3 regions of the Pseudomonas saudiphocaensis genome follow, and region 3 is predicted to be linked to each of the others. Evidence: predicted binding sites of a transcription regulator. Region 3 holds the regulator's gene; each other region holds the start of a gene.
The links. The regulator sigma-54, encoded in region 3, starts transcription at its own class of promoters, with help from an activator protein. The targets are predictions, from matches to a motif close to ANTGGCATNNANNTTGCTNT.
Positions count from the first base shown of each region.

Region 1: the regulator sigma-54 is predicted to act here: its motif matches at 1,554-1,573, upstream of glnA (glutamate--ammonia ligase).
Region 2: the regulator sigma-54 is predicted to act here: its motif matches at 1,802-1,821, upstream of BN1079_RS00730 (flagellar basal body-associated FliL family protein).

Region 1 is NZ_CCSF01000001.1:2,600,768-2,605,355, reverse strand. It holds gene glnA (glutamate--ammonia ligase) at 51-1,457, opposite strand; gene thiI (tRNA uracil 4-sulfurtransferase ThiI) at 1,821-3,305, shown strand; gene typA (translational GTPase TypA) at 3,425-4,588, shown strand, end outside.
Region 2 is NZ_CCSF01000001.1:142,163-146,750, reverse strand. It holds gene fliN (flagellar motor switch protein FliN) at 1-204, opposite strand, end outside; gene fliM (flagellar motor switch protein FliM) at 239-1,210, opposite strand; gene BN1079_RS00730 (flagellar basal body-associated FliL family protein) at 1,222-1,755, opposite strand; gene BN1079_RS00725 (flagellar hook-length control protein FliK) at 1,962-3,182, opposite strand; gene BN1079_RS00720 (Hpt domain-containing protein) at 3,273-3,578, opposite strand; gene fliJ (flagellar export protein FliJ) at 3,753-4,205, opposite strand; gene fliI (flagellar protein export ATPase FliI) at 4,209-4,588, opposite strand, start outside.
Region 3 is NZ_CCSF01000001.1:1,729,635-1,734,222, forward strand. It holds gene lptA (lipopolysaccharide transport periplasmic protein LptA) at 1-85, shown strand, start outside; gene lptB (LPS export ABC transporter ATP-binding protein) at 85-810, shown strand; gene BN1079_RS08060 (RNA polymerase factor sigma-54) at 1,222-2,730, shown strand; gene hpf (ribosome hibernation-promoting factor, HPF/YfiA family) at 2,827-3,135, shown strand; gene ptsN (PTS IIA-like nitrogen regulatory protein PtsN) at 3,139-3,603, shown strand; gene rapZ (RNase adapter RapZ) at 3,724-4,581, shown strand.

The DNA of each region.
Region 1 (4,588 bases), 870 kb from region 3:
AGAAACAACAAGGCCTCCCGAAGGAGGCCTTGTGTGATCAGGCAGCTAGATCAAACGCTGTAGTACAGCTCATATTCCAGCGGATGCACAAAGGTGCGCACCTTGATCTCTTCCTCGCGCTTGAGCTCCAGGAAGGCGTCGATGAAATCATCGCTGAATACGCCGCCCTTGGTCAGGAACGCGCGGCCTTCGTCCAGTGCTTCCAGTGCTTCCTTGAGGCTGCCGCAAACCTGCGGGATCAGCTTGCCTTCTTCCGGCGGCAGATCGTAGAGGTTCTTGTCGGCGGCATCGCCGGGGTGAATCTTGTTCTGGATGCCGTCGATACCGGCCATCAGCAGTGCAGCGAAGCACAGGTAGGGGTTGGCGGCCGGGTCCGGGAAGCGTGCTTCGATACGGCGGGCTTTCGGGCTCGACACGTAAGGAATGCGGATGGAGGCGGAGCGGTTGCGTGCCGAGTAGGCCAGCATCACAGGCGCTTCGAAGCCCGGGACCAGACGCTTGTAGGAGTTGGTCGACGGGTTGGTGAAGCCGTTCAGTGCCTTGCCGTGCTTGATGATGCCGCCGATGAAGTACAGGGCGGTTTCCGACAGGCCGGCATAGCCTTCGCCTGCGAAGGTGTTCTTGCCATCCTTGGAGATGGACATGTGCACGTGCATGCCGCTGCCGTTGTCGCCATACAGAGGCTTGGGCATGAAAGTCGCGGTCTTGCCATAGGCGTCGGCGACGTTGTGCACGCAGTACTTGAGGGTCTGAACTTCGTCAGCCTTTTTCACCAGGGTGTTGAACTTGACGCCGATTTCGTTCTGGCCGGCAGTTGCCACTTCGTGGTGGTGGACTTCAACAACCAGGCCCATTTCTTCCATGGCGTTGCACATGGCAGTACGGATTTCATGGTCGTGGTCGCACGGCGGAACCGGGAAATAGCCACCCTTGACAGCCGGGCGATGGCCCTTGTTGCCGCCTTCGACGTCGCCGTCGGTCATCCAGGAACCCTGCTCGGAGTAGATCTTGAACATCGAGCCGGAGATGTCGGACTTGAACTTCACCTGATCGAAGATGAAGAACTCAGGCTCCGGACCGACAAACACGGTGTCGCCGATGCCGGTGGACTTGAGGAATTCCTCGGCACGCTTGGCGATGGAGCGCGGGTCGCGGTCGTAGCCTTGCATGGTGCTCGGCTCGACGATATCGCAGACCAGAATCAGCGTCGGCTCCTCGGTGAACGGATCAAGCACGGCGGTTTCGTCGACCGGCATCAGGATCATGTCGGAGGCTTCAATCCCCTTCCAGCCCTGGATGGAAGAACCGTCGAACATCTTGCCGTGTTCGAAGAAGTCCTCATCCTCGGCGTCGCGTGCCGGAATGGTGACGTGATGCTGTTTGCCTTTGGTGTCTGTGAAGCGCAGATCAATCCACTTCACATCGTAATCTTTGATCAGTTGAAGCGACTTCGACATGGTGTTCTCCAAATAGTGGAAGCGCTGACAGGGGATGCTTCCGAAGCAGGGTGAAGCCGGGCGGCGATGTTCCGCCAAGGCGACCTGCCTCACAAGAGAGCAATTTGCGTGCCATCGCTCTTTTGCGGGCAGGGGAACCTTAGTCGGGGCGCTTTTCCGGGGCGCGACTTTTCGTATGACCGTCAAAGTCGATTTAATGCACCATAATAGTGCGCCGCTTCGGATTTTCGAGCGATTTAGGGGCAATTGACCGGTCGGCACGCTTTCCATGGCACAAGAGCAGAAAACTGCCTGAAAGTTGATCAGTTCCGGTATACTCCGCCCCCCTCTTTTTTTGCCATGCCGGCGCGTGTGCGCTTTCAAATGAAGCTGATCGTCAAGGTTTTCCCCGAAATCACCATCAAGAGCCCACCGGTGCGCAAGGGCTTCATTCGCCAGTTGGCGAAGAACATCCGCACCGTGTTGCGCGAGCTCGATCCCGACCTGCGGGTGGCCGGGGTGTGGGACAACATCGAGGTGGAAACCGATATCAGCGACGTGAAGGTGCTGCGCGAGATGATCGAGCGCCTGCGCTGCACGCCCGGTATCGGGCATTGTCTGGAAGTTCACGAATATCCGTTGGGCGATCTGGACGACATCTTCGAGAAGTGCAAGGCGCACTTTGCCGACCGCCTGCCCGGGAAGATCTTCGCAGTGCGCTGCAAGCGTGCAGGCAAGCATTCGTTCAGCTCGATGGACGTCGAACGCCTTGTCGGCAGCCGTTTGCGTGCGGAATGTGGTGCGGCGGGAATCTCCTTGAAAGCGCCCGAAATCGAAGTGCGCATGGAAATCCGCGACCAGCGCCTGTTCGTGGTGCATGCCCAGCATGACGGCATCGGCGGCTATCCGCTGGGTGCGCTGGAGCAGACCCTGGTGCTGATGTCGGGCGGGTTCGACTCCACCGTCGCCGCTTACCAGATGATGCGCCGCGGGCTGATGACGCATTTCTGCTTCTTCAACCTCGGCGGCCGCGCCCACGAGCTGGGCGTGATGGAAGTCGCCCATTATCTGTGGAAGAAATACGGCAGCTCCCATCGCGTGCTGTTTATCAGCGTGCCGTTCGAGGAAGTGGTTGGTGAGATCCTCGAAAAGGTCGACAACAGCCAGATGGGCGTAGTGCTCAAGCGCATGATGCTGCGCGCCTCCACGCAGATCGCCGAGCGCCTGCATATCGATGCGCTGGTCACCGGCGAGGCGATTTCGCAGGTTTCCAGCCAGACGCTGCCCAACCTCTCGGTGATCGACTCGGCCACCGACATGCTGGTGCTGCGCCCGCTGATCGCTGCGCACAAGCAGGACATCATCAATACCGCGTTCGAGATCGGCACGGCCGAGTTCGCCAAGAACATGCCCGAGTATTGCGGCGTGATCTCCAAGAACCCGACCACCAAGGCCAAGCGCTACCGCATCGAACACGAAGAAAAGCAGTTCGACATGAGCGTGCTGGAGCGCGCCCTGGAAAATGCCCGCCAGGTGCCCATCGATCAGGTGATCGACGAGCTGGGCGAGGATGTCCAGGTTGAACATGTGGCCGAGCCGACTGCCGGCCAGGTCATTCTCGACATTCGTCACCCGGACGAGGTCGAGGACGAACCCCTGCAACTAAGCGGCATCGAAGTGCAAACAATGCCTTTCTATGCCATCAACAATCGCTTCAAGGAACTGGATGTAAATCGCCAGTACCTGCTGTACTGCGATAAAGGTGTCATGAGCCGCCTGCATGCTCATCACCTGCTCTGTGAAGGGCATCAGAACGTACGGGTCTATCGACCTGCCAGGCTGAAGCCCGAAGCTGGAAGTTCGAAGTGAAGAGCCTCGGTCCTACCAGCCGCTTCGTCATCAGGCGCAAGCACCCCCCTGATCCGGCGGTGTGTGCTGCCTAGTTCTTCCAGCCGCCAGGCTTCCAGCTTCTTATCAGGTATCAAATAGTGATCGAAAATCTTCGCAACATCGCCATCATCGCCCACGTCGACCATGGCAAGACCACCCTCGTCGACAAACTCCTGCGCCTGTCCGGCACCCTGGACCGCAAGGAGCTCGAGAACGAGCGCGTGATGGACAGCAACGACCAGGAAAAGGAACGCGGCATCACCATCCTGGCCAAGAACACCGCGTTGAAGTGGAAAGACTACAACATCAACATCGTCGACACCCCCGGCCACGCCGACTTCGGCGGTGAGGTCGAGCGCGTGATGTCGATGGTTGACTGCGTACTGCTGGTAGTCGACTCCATCGACGGCCCGATGCCGCAGACCCGCTTCGTCACCCAGAAGGCCTTCCAGGCCGGCCTCAACCCCATCGTTGTGGTCAACAAGATCGACCGTCCGGGCGCGCGTCCTGACTGGGTTGTGGACCAGATCTTCGACCTGTTCGACAACCTCGGCGCCACCGACAAGCAGCTGGACTTCCCCATCGTCTACGCCAGCGCCCTGAACGGCCTGTCCGGTCTCGATCACGAGAACCTGCAAGACAACATGGACGCCCTGTTCCAGGCCATCGTTGATCACGTGCCGGCTCCGGACGTCGACGTTGACGGCCCGTTCCAGATGCAGATCTCCCAGCTGGACTACAACAGCTTCCTCGGCGTGATCGGCGTTGGCCGCATCAAGCGCGGCAAGATCAAGACCAACACCCCGGTCGTTGCCATCGGTGCCGACGGCAAGAAGCGCCAGGGCCGGATCCTGAAGATCATGGGCCACTCCGGCCTGCAGCGCGTGGAAGTGCCGGAAGCCGAAGCGGGCGATATCGTCTGCGTCAGCGGCATGGACGAGCTGTTCATCTCCGACACCCTGTGCGACATGAATCACGTCGAGGCGCTGCCGCCGCTGACCGTGGACGAGCCCACCGTGTCCATGACCTTCCAGGTCAACGACTCGCCGTTCGCCGGCAAGGAAGGCAAGTTCGTCACCAGCCGCAACATCAAGGAGCGCCTGGAGAAGGAGCTGCTGCACAACGTTGCCCTGCGCGTCGAGGAAGGTGATTCTGCAGACAAGTTCAAGGTCTCCGGCCGTGGCGAGCTGCACCTCTCGGTACTGATCGAAACCATGCGCCGTGAAGGCTTCGAGCTGGCCATCGGCCGTCCCGAAGTGGTG
Region 2 (4,588 bases), 1.6 Mb from region 3:
CGGAGTCGGGCTTGGCTTCGGGCTGCTGCCAAACTCTTCCAGCGGTGCACGCGGCATAGCCGCTGCCGCAGGCGCTGCTGCACTCTGGTTCAACAGCGCATCAATATCATCCTGTCCGGCATCGCCCGCTTCAGCCAGGGCCGAAGCCCATTCATCAGCCAGCGCCTGTTCGTCTGTACTTATCTGCTCGTGTTCGTCAGCCATTATTTGTCCTCGATGTAGTTGTCGGCAGGCCGGGTCAGCGTGAACGCACAGCCGGTTCCAGTACCTGCAGGGCCAGATTGCCCTTGTGCGCGCCGAGCTTGACCTTGAAGGCCGGCATGCCGTTGGCGCGCAGAATCATGTCTTCGGGCATTTCCACCGGGATAATGTCGCCCGGTTGCATGTTGAGGATGTCACGCAGCTTGAGCTGGCGTCGCACCACGGTGGCGCCGAGCGGAACGTTGACATCGAGCACATCCTCGCGCAGAGCCTTGGACCAACGTTCGTCCTGATCGCTGACGTCCGATTGGAAGCCGGCATCGAGCATCTCGCGGATCGGCTCAATCATTGAATACGGCATGGTTACGTGGAGATCGCCACCGCCGCTGTCCAGTTCGATATGGAATGTCGAAACGACAACTACCTCGCTGGGGCTGACGATGTTGGCCAGCGCCGGGTTCACTTCCGAATGCACGTATTCGAAATTGACGTCGAGCACCGCATGCCAGGCTTCTTTCAGATCGACAAACGCCTGCTCCAGCACCATGCGCACCACACGCAGTTCGGTCGGGGTGAATTCGCGGCCCTCGATCTTGGCATGACGACCATCGCCACCAAAGAAGTTGTCCACCAGCTTGAATACCAGCTTGGCGTCGAGAATGAACAGCGAGGTGCCGCGCAAAGGCTTGATCCGCACCAGGTTTAGGCTGGTCGGCACGTACAGCGAGTGGATGTACTCGCCGAACTTCATCACCTGCACGCCGCCCACGGAAACATCCGCCGAACGCCGCAGCAGGTTGAACATACTGATGCGTGTGTAGCGGGCGAAGCGCTCGTTGATCATTTCCAGCGTCGGCATACGGCCGCGGACGATGCGGTCCTGGCTGGTCAGGTCGTAGCTTTTGATGCTGCCCGGTTCCGCATCACCTTCGGTGTCGACCAGGCCATCATCGACCCCATGCAGGAGTGCGTCGATCTCGTCTTGTGAGAGCAGGTCTTGAACAGCCATCTGCCAGGCCCCTATTGAAGTACGAAGTTGGTGAACAGCACTTGCTCGATTGCCGGCTTGCCAATTTCCCGCTGCGCCAGCTCCTGAACGCTGGCAGTGGCCTGCTGGCGAAGCATCTCTTGCCCTACCGGCGTGGTCAGTGAAGCGAACTCCTGACTTGAGAAGAGCATGACCAGTTGATTGCGCAACAGGGGCATGTGTTCCTTCAGCGCGTCCAGCGCCGCCTGGTCACGAGACATCAGGGCCACGCTGACCTGCATGTAGCGCTGACGGCCGCCGGTGTTGCTGAAGTTGACCACGAACGCAGGCATCAGCGTTTCATAAACAGCTGCCTGACGCAGAGGTGCCCCCTGGGTATCGGCCGCCACATCAGCACTCTTCGATTCGCCCCTGCTCACGAAGTACAGGGTACTGCCCACTGACAGCCCGACAGCCAGCAACAGGCCGAGCACGACCAGAACGATCAGCTTGAGTTTGCGTTTGCCGTCTGCCGAAGCTGCAACCGCGGGACTCGCTATATCCGGAGGTCCCTGTGTTTTAGCCATGCCAAATATCCGTCATTACACGTGAATTCGCTTGTTAAAGGAGTTGGGAGCAACTGCTGTGCCAAAAGTATCGGACCGCGAAGAAAGACAGTAAACGACTGGCCCGCTCAGGCGCCCTGATGAACGCGGCGCATTATCCCCGGAAAAGAAAAGCCGGGCACCAATAGTGTTTCGGTGCCCGGCTTTTCTGGATTCGCGCCCTGTCGTCAGGCGTAGAAATCCACCAGCCCTCGCGCCTCTCCGGCCCGTCCGCCGCTGATTTCCAGCGCGCCCTGATGCACCTCGTCGTCATTCCCGGTCACCCCGGCGAGAGCACCGCGCCCATCACTCGACTCGGCATCCTTCTCGCCCTGCTGGCCCTGTGTCGACTGATCCGAAACGTTCACGTCCATGTTCATGCCCTGCTGGGCGAACATGTCGCGCAGTCGCTGCATCTGCCCTTCCAGCGTATCTCTAACACCCGCATGCGGACTAAGGAAGGTCACCTGACTATGTTCCTTGCTCATGTCGATGCGGATTTCCATACGGCCGAGTTCCGCCGGATCAAGTTGTATCTCTGCCGATTTTAGGTTCTGGCTCGACAGCCACATCACCCGGTCCACCACCGCCTCGCTCAGGTTTGCTTGCTGGAGGTTCAGAGGCTGCCCTGGAACCAACGCCGGACGTTGGGCCTGCAGGTTTTGCTGAGTAATGGCCTGCGTCAGGGCATTGAGCCGATCAGGCACGGCATCGACGGCACTGCTGCGGCCCTCCTTGGGCGAGATCGGCTGATCAAGCAGCTCAACAAAGTCCTCTTCAAGCGAAAACGTCTCGCCATCATCGCCAGCCATCTCGCTCGGCAGCAGCGAGGCAAGGTGAGCTTTGCCTTGCGCAAGTTCCTCGCCTTCAGCCAAGGCCTGTGCCGGCAGCATCTGTGCCTTCTGCGCGGACGCCTGGGTATCGAGCAGCGCGCGCTGAGCCAGCAACGGCTCCTCGGCCTCCAGCGCGACATCCGCTTCTGCCAGCGTTACCTGACCCTGTGGCAGTCCTGCCAGCAACTCACTGCCTGAGACTGGCAGTGAATCCGCAGCTTCGCTCTGCGCGCCCATGCCCATCAACAGCAAAGGATCGAGTTCGACTTCAGCCCCAGCCACATTTTCTTCCAGCGGCAAGTCATTGCCAGCCTCGCTCGGAGCCGGCGCCAGCGTGCCGCTTTTCTCGGCAGTCTCACTCGCTGCCCGGTCTTTGTCGGACTCGTTGCCGGTACCGGTTGCAGCGCTATCCCGACGCTCGACCGGCTTGCTCTGGCGCTCTTTGGCATAAACGTCAGCAAAGCTGGAAGCATCGTTGCGGCTGGCTTGCGAGCTATCCCTGGAGGAGCTGCTCGCAGGCTTGGCGACTGCAGCCGGCGCCTTGGTATTGAGCAATAGATCAGGAGAAACAACCATGAATAGTCCCGCTCGAAAATAATGACTTGTGTGGCCCTGATTGAATCTCAAGCAAACTGCGGGCCACCGAGATTGGAGCGCGGCGGTTAGTCAGCTGCCGCTGAACCGCTGACGCTCGGCCCGACAGAGAATCCGCACGATGGCGAACTCGCGTTCGACCAGCTCGATCAGCTTGCCCGCCCGCTCGAGCTGCCTGCTCTGCGCGGCCTCTTCCAGGGCGTGGCAATGCTCGGCCAACTGCGCTGCCCCCATGTTGCTGCAGCTGCCCTTGAAACTGTGCGCCGCTCGACGCAAAGATTCGGCTTCGCCTCGCTGGTACGTCGCCTGCAACAAGCGCAGCCTCTCTTCGGAATCGACCAGAAAGGCTTCCAACAATTGTGGATATTCAGCCTCCATCACCTGCTGGAGTGTCAGCAGGACACGAGGGTCCAAATGATCGGCCACAGCGCTGCTCCCGGTTGAAATGGTCAATCAAACCCAATCCGTCAAAATACTTGATCGACCTGTTTCGCAAACCGGCCAGGCCGCCAACTATTTGACCGCCTCCTCTCGCCCGTCGCGACCCGCCTTTCAATCCTGCTTGGGGCGACCCGCCAGACGCTGCGCAAACTCATCGAGCAGCTTCTGTTCACGCTTGTCAGCCGCCACTCGTGCTTCCTGCAAATAGCGCTCGACCAGCTTGCGCAAGCCGTCCAGCCGCGCACGACGCTGCTGCCATTGCTGGCGCAGCTTGTCCAGATTGGCCCGGTGCCAGTCCACGCTGCGCTGTTGCTGGCCGATGGCCGACTCGAGCTGCGACAGAAAGCGCTGATAGTTGACCAGCCACTGACCGGAAACACCCTGGCTTCCCTGCGTCATCCATTGCTGCTGGTAGTCGCCGAAATACTGGTGCAGCTCGCCCAGCTTGGCTTCCGCCTGGGTGAGCTGGGCCTGGCCCTGGCCGAACAGGCGTGCTGCCTCGCGTTCGGCACGCTCAGCCATATCGATCACCGGCGCCAGGCGGGCCGCACGACTCGCAGGCAAGGCTTAGCTGCCAGGCCGCGGATTGAACACGGTGGCCAACAGGGCTTCGCTTCGGGCCAGATCCTCGGAGTCATTCAGGCCCTGGCGCAGGTAACCGACCATCTCGGCCTGGCGGCCAATGGCCAGGTCGGTCTCAGGATCACCACCAGGCACATAGGCACCGACGCTAATCAGATCGCGGCTCTGCTGGTAGCGCGACCAAAGCTGCTTGAAGCGCTGCGAATGACGCACATGCTCCTCACTGACCACTTGCGGCATCACCCGGCTGATGGAAGCTTCGATGTCTATGGCCGGGTAGTGCCCCTCCTCGGCCAGGCGTCGCGACAGCACGATATGCCCGTCGAGCACACCACGCGCGGCATCGGCGATGGGGTCCTGCTGGT
Region 3 (4,588 bases):
TCGCCCACGCGTGGATATGGTCATCCAGCCGCGCAAGAAAGAAGGTTCCGCTACAGGAACGCCGGCTGCGGAGCAGAGCGAGTAATGGCAACCCTCAAGGCCCAGCATCTGGCCAAAAGCTACAAAAGCCGCCAAGTCGTACGCGACGTCAGCCTGTCCATCGAAAGCGGGCAGATCGTCGGGCTGCTGGGCCCGAACGGTGCCGGCAAGACCACTTGCTTCTACATGATCGTCGGCCTGGTGAAGGCCGACCAGGGGCGCGTCTTGATCGACGATCAGGACGTCACTCACCTGCCCATGCACGGCCGCGCGCGCGTTGGCATCGGCTACCTGCCCCAGGAAGCTTCGATCTTTCGCAAGCTGTCGGTCTCTGACAACATCATGGCCATCCTCGAAACCCGCAAGGACCTGGATCGCAATGGTCGCCAGCAAGCCCTGGAAGGCCTGCTGCAGGAGTTCCACATCAACCACATCCGCGACAGCCTCGGTATGAGCCTGTCCGGCGGTGAGCGGCGTCGTGTGGAGATCGCTCGCGCACTGGCCACTGCCCCGAAATTCATCTTGCTGGACGAACCCTTTGCCGGGGTAGACCCGATCTCGGTCGGCGACATCAAGCAGATCATTCACCACCTCAAGTCCAAGGGCATCGGCGTACTGATCACCGATCACAACGTGCGCGAAACACTCGACATCTGCGAAACCGCCTATATCGTCAACGACGGGCAGCTAATTGCCGAAGGCGACGCACAGACCATCCTCGACAACCAGCTGGTCAAGGAAGTCTATCTGGGTCACGAGTTCCGCCTGTAGCAAGCCTTTGAAACAACCTACGTTGGCAATACTTCGTAAAAAGCAGCTTCAGAAAGCCGCTTGCGGCTAACGCGCTTCAGCGCGGCCCGGAGGGCGAGCGAAGTGAGTAATGCTCATTTAGGAAACTAAACCCGTACGCGAGCCCGGTCCGTTCTTCGGCTTTTGACTCGCTGCACTTGCCCTTCGGGCCAGCCTTTGGCTGTTACTCCCGTTGGTCGTTGCGCCTCGTCTTGCCTGCCTCGCTTACGTTTTTTCAAAGACCTGTCTGCCTGCCGTCCTCGAATGGAGCAATTCAGGACTAGCCAACCGCTTCCTCTTCAGGCATATAATTTGCTTAAACCGGCGCAGCAGCGCCAGCGAAGTCGGAACAGGCGCAGTTGCGCCGGCAAACAAGGTTCGAAGTCCTCTGCAATGAAAGCATCGCTAGTCCTGAAGATGGGCCAGCAGCTGACGATGACACCCCAGCTGCAACAAGCCATACGACTGCTCCAGCTCTCGACCCTCGACCTCCAGCAGGAGATCCAGGAAGCGCTGGATTCAAATCCCATGCTCGAGCGCGAAGAAGACGGAGAAGACTTCGACAATCCGGATCCGATGGCCGAGTCTCTCGACCAGAAGATCGAGAACACTCCTAGCGAGAACAGCAGCCCGGACAGCCAGTACGAAGAGCCCGTCAACACGATGGAGAGTTTCGAGGAAGGCGACTGGGGCGAGCGCATTCCCAACGAATTGCCCGTAGACACCGCCTGGGAAGACATCTACCAGACCAGCGCCAGCAGCCTGCCCAGCAACGATGACGAGGAATGGGATTTCACCAGCCGCACATCATCGGGCGAGAGCCTGCAGTCGCACCTGCTCTGGCAGCTCAACCTGGCCCCCATGAGCGACACCGATCGCCTCATCGCCACCACCCTGATCGACTGCATCAACCCCCAGGGCTACCTGGATGAAAGCCTTGAAGAAGTGCTGGAGTCCTTCGACCCCGAGCTGGGAATCGAACTCGACGAAGTCGAAGTGGTACTGCGCCGCATCCAGCAGTTCGAGCCGGCAGGCATCGGCGCCCGTGACCTGCGTGAGTGTCTGCTGCTGCAATTGCGCCAACTGCCCGCAGATACCGCCTGGCTGAACGAAGCCACGCGTCTGGTCAGCGATCACCTGGGCATTCTCGGCAGCCGCGACTACAGCCTGCTGATGCGGCGCATGAAGCTCAAGGAAGACGAGCTACGCCAGATCGTTGACCTGATTCAGTCACTCAACCCCCGTCCCGGCTCGCAGATCGAAACGAGCGAGCCTGAATACATCGTTCCTGACGTGATCGTGCGCAAGGACAACAACCGCTGGCTGGTCGAGCTCAACCAGGACGCGATGCCGCGCCTGCGGGTGAACGCCCAGTACGCCAGCTTCGTCAAGCGCGCCGACTCCAGCGCTGACAACACTTTTATGCGCAACCAGCTGCAGGAGGCGCGCTGGTTCATCAAGAGCCTGCTCAGCCGCAACGAAACCCTAATGAAGGTAGCGACCCAGATCGTTGAGCATCAGCGCGGCTTTCTTGAGCACGGCGACGAGGCGATGAAACCGCTGGTGCTGCATGACATCGCAGAAGTGGTCGGCATGCATGAATCGACCATTTCCCGCGTGACCACGCAGAAATACATGCATACCCCCCGTGGCATCTATGAGCTGAAGTACTTTTTCTCCAGCCACGTCAGCACAGCCGAGGGTGGCGAGTGCTCATCCACCGCAATCCGCGCCATAATCAAGAAGCTGGTGGCAGCGGAAAACCCCAAAAAGCCATTGAGCGACAGCAAGATCGCTGGTCTACTTGAGGAGCAGGGCATTCAGGTGGCACGTCGCACCGTCGCCAAGTACCGGGAATCCCTGGGAATTGCACCCTCCAGCGAGCGCAAGCGATTGCTGTAATGCCAGCGTGTTGCAACAGCCGACATCCTGGCCGATTTCTTCTGGGGACGGGCTTCAGGGCTCGTTCATTCGCATGAGGCAAAAAGGAGAAGCAGTATGCAAGTCAAGATTACCGGCCTTCATCTGGAAGTAACCGAAGCACTGCGTATCTATGTCGAGGAGAAACTGAAACGTCTGGAAAGGCACTTCGATCGCATCATCGATATCCAGGTCACCCTGCAAGTCGAAAAACTGAAGCAGAAAGCCGAAGCCACCATGCACGTTGCCGGCCGCGAAGTGGTTGCTAATGCCGAACACGAAGATATGTATGCTGCGATCGACCTGCTTGCCGACAAACTCGATCGTCAGCTGATCAAGCACAAAGAAAAACAACTCGACCATACCCAAGGTACCGTGGCTCGCTGACCCATGATCCGACTTGAAAACATACTCACCCCCGGCCGTTCACTGGTGAACGTGCCGGGCGGTAGCAAAAAGCGCGTCCTGGAGCAGATTGCCAAGGTGATCGGCCAGGACCTTCCCGAACTCGACCCTCAAAGCATTTTCGAAAGCTTCGTGGCTCGCGAGAAGCTGGGTTCCACCGGCTTCGGCAACGGCATTGCCATCCCTCACTGCCGCATGCCCGGCTGCGAGGCACCGCTTAGTGCAGTATTGCGGCTCGACGCACCGGTGGACTTCGACGCCATTGACGGCGCTCCGGTCGACCTGCTGTTTGTACTGCTGGTACCGGAAGCGGCGACCGACGAACACCTTGAGCTGCTTCGACAGATTGCCAGCATGCTGGACCAGGAAGAGGTCCGTGACCGGCTGCGCGAGGTTACAACCGACCAGGAACTGTATCAGGCAGTGGTCGATATCCAGCACGGCCGTTAAACGGCCGGGCGTGCCCGCCAACAGGGAGCGAGACGTGTCCGCAATCAGTCCTTCACGCATTTCGCGCCCCTGCTGCCTGCAGCAGGGTTCTCAACTCCACGCGCCAGTTAGTTTGCGTCCATGCGCCTGATAATTGTCAGCGGGCGCTCTGGCTCGGGCAAAAGCACCGCCCTCGACGTTCTCGAAGACAGTGGCTTCTATTGCATTGATAACCTCCCAGCCGGGCTGCTGCCAGAGCTGGCTGAAAAGGCTCTGCTGCATACTGAGCTGCTGCAGCCGCTGGTGGCAGTCTCCATCGACGCACGCAACCTGCCGAGCCAGCTCAAGCGCTTCCCGGAGCTGCTCGAAGAGGCCCGTGCCCGGCATATCCAGTGTGACGTGCTCTATCTCGACGCCGCCGACGAGACGCTGCTCAAGCGCTTCTCGGAAACGCGCCGACGGCACCCGCTGACCAATGAAAACCGCTCTCTGGCCGAAGCCATACGTGATGAAGAAGAGCTGTTGGCGCCGATCATCGATCAGGCCGACCTGAAGATCGATACCACCAACCTCAACCTTTACCAGCTGCGCGACTCCCTGAAACTGCGCCTGCTGAACAAGCCTGAGCCAGGCACCGCCTTTTTGTTCGAGTCCTTCGGGTTCAAACGCGGCATGCCGGTGGATGCCGACCTGGTCTTCGACGTCCGTTGCCTGCCCAACCCCTATTGGCGGGCTGAGCTGCGCGACTTTTCCGGGCTCGATCAGCCGGTCATTGAGTACCTGGATACCCAAAACGACGTCCAGGAGATGTTTCAGGACATTCTCGGTTATCTGAGCAAATGGCTCCCCCGCTTCGCCGCCAGCAATCGCGCATACGTTACTGTCGCTATCGGCTGTACCGGCGGTCACCATCGCTCGGTGTACCTGGCAGAACGACTCTGCAACGCGCTACGTGAGCCCCTCAAGAACGTCCAGGTCCGCCATCGCGATCTGGTCTAGGAACCCT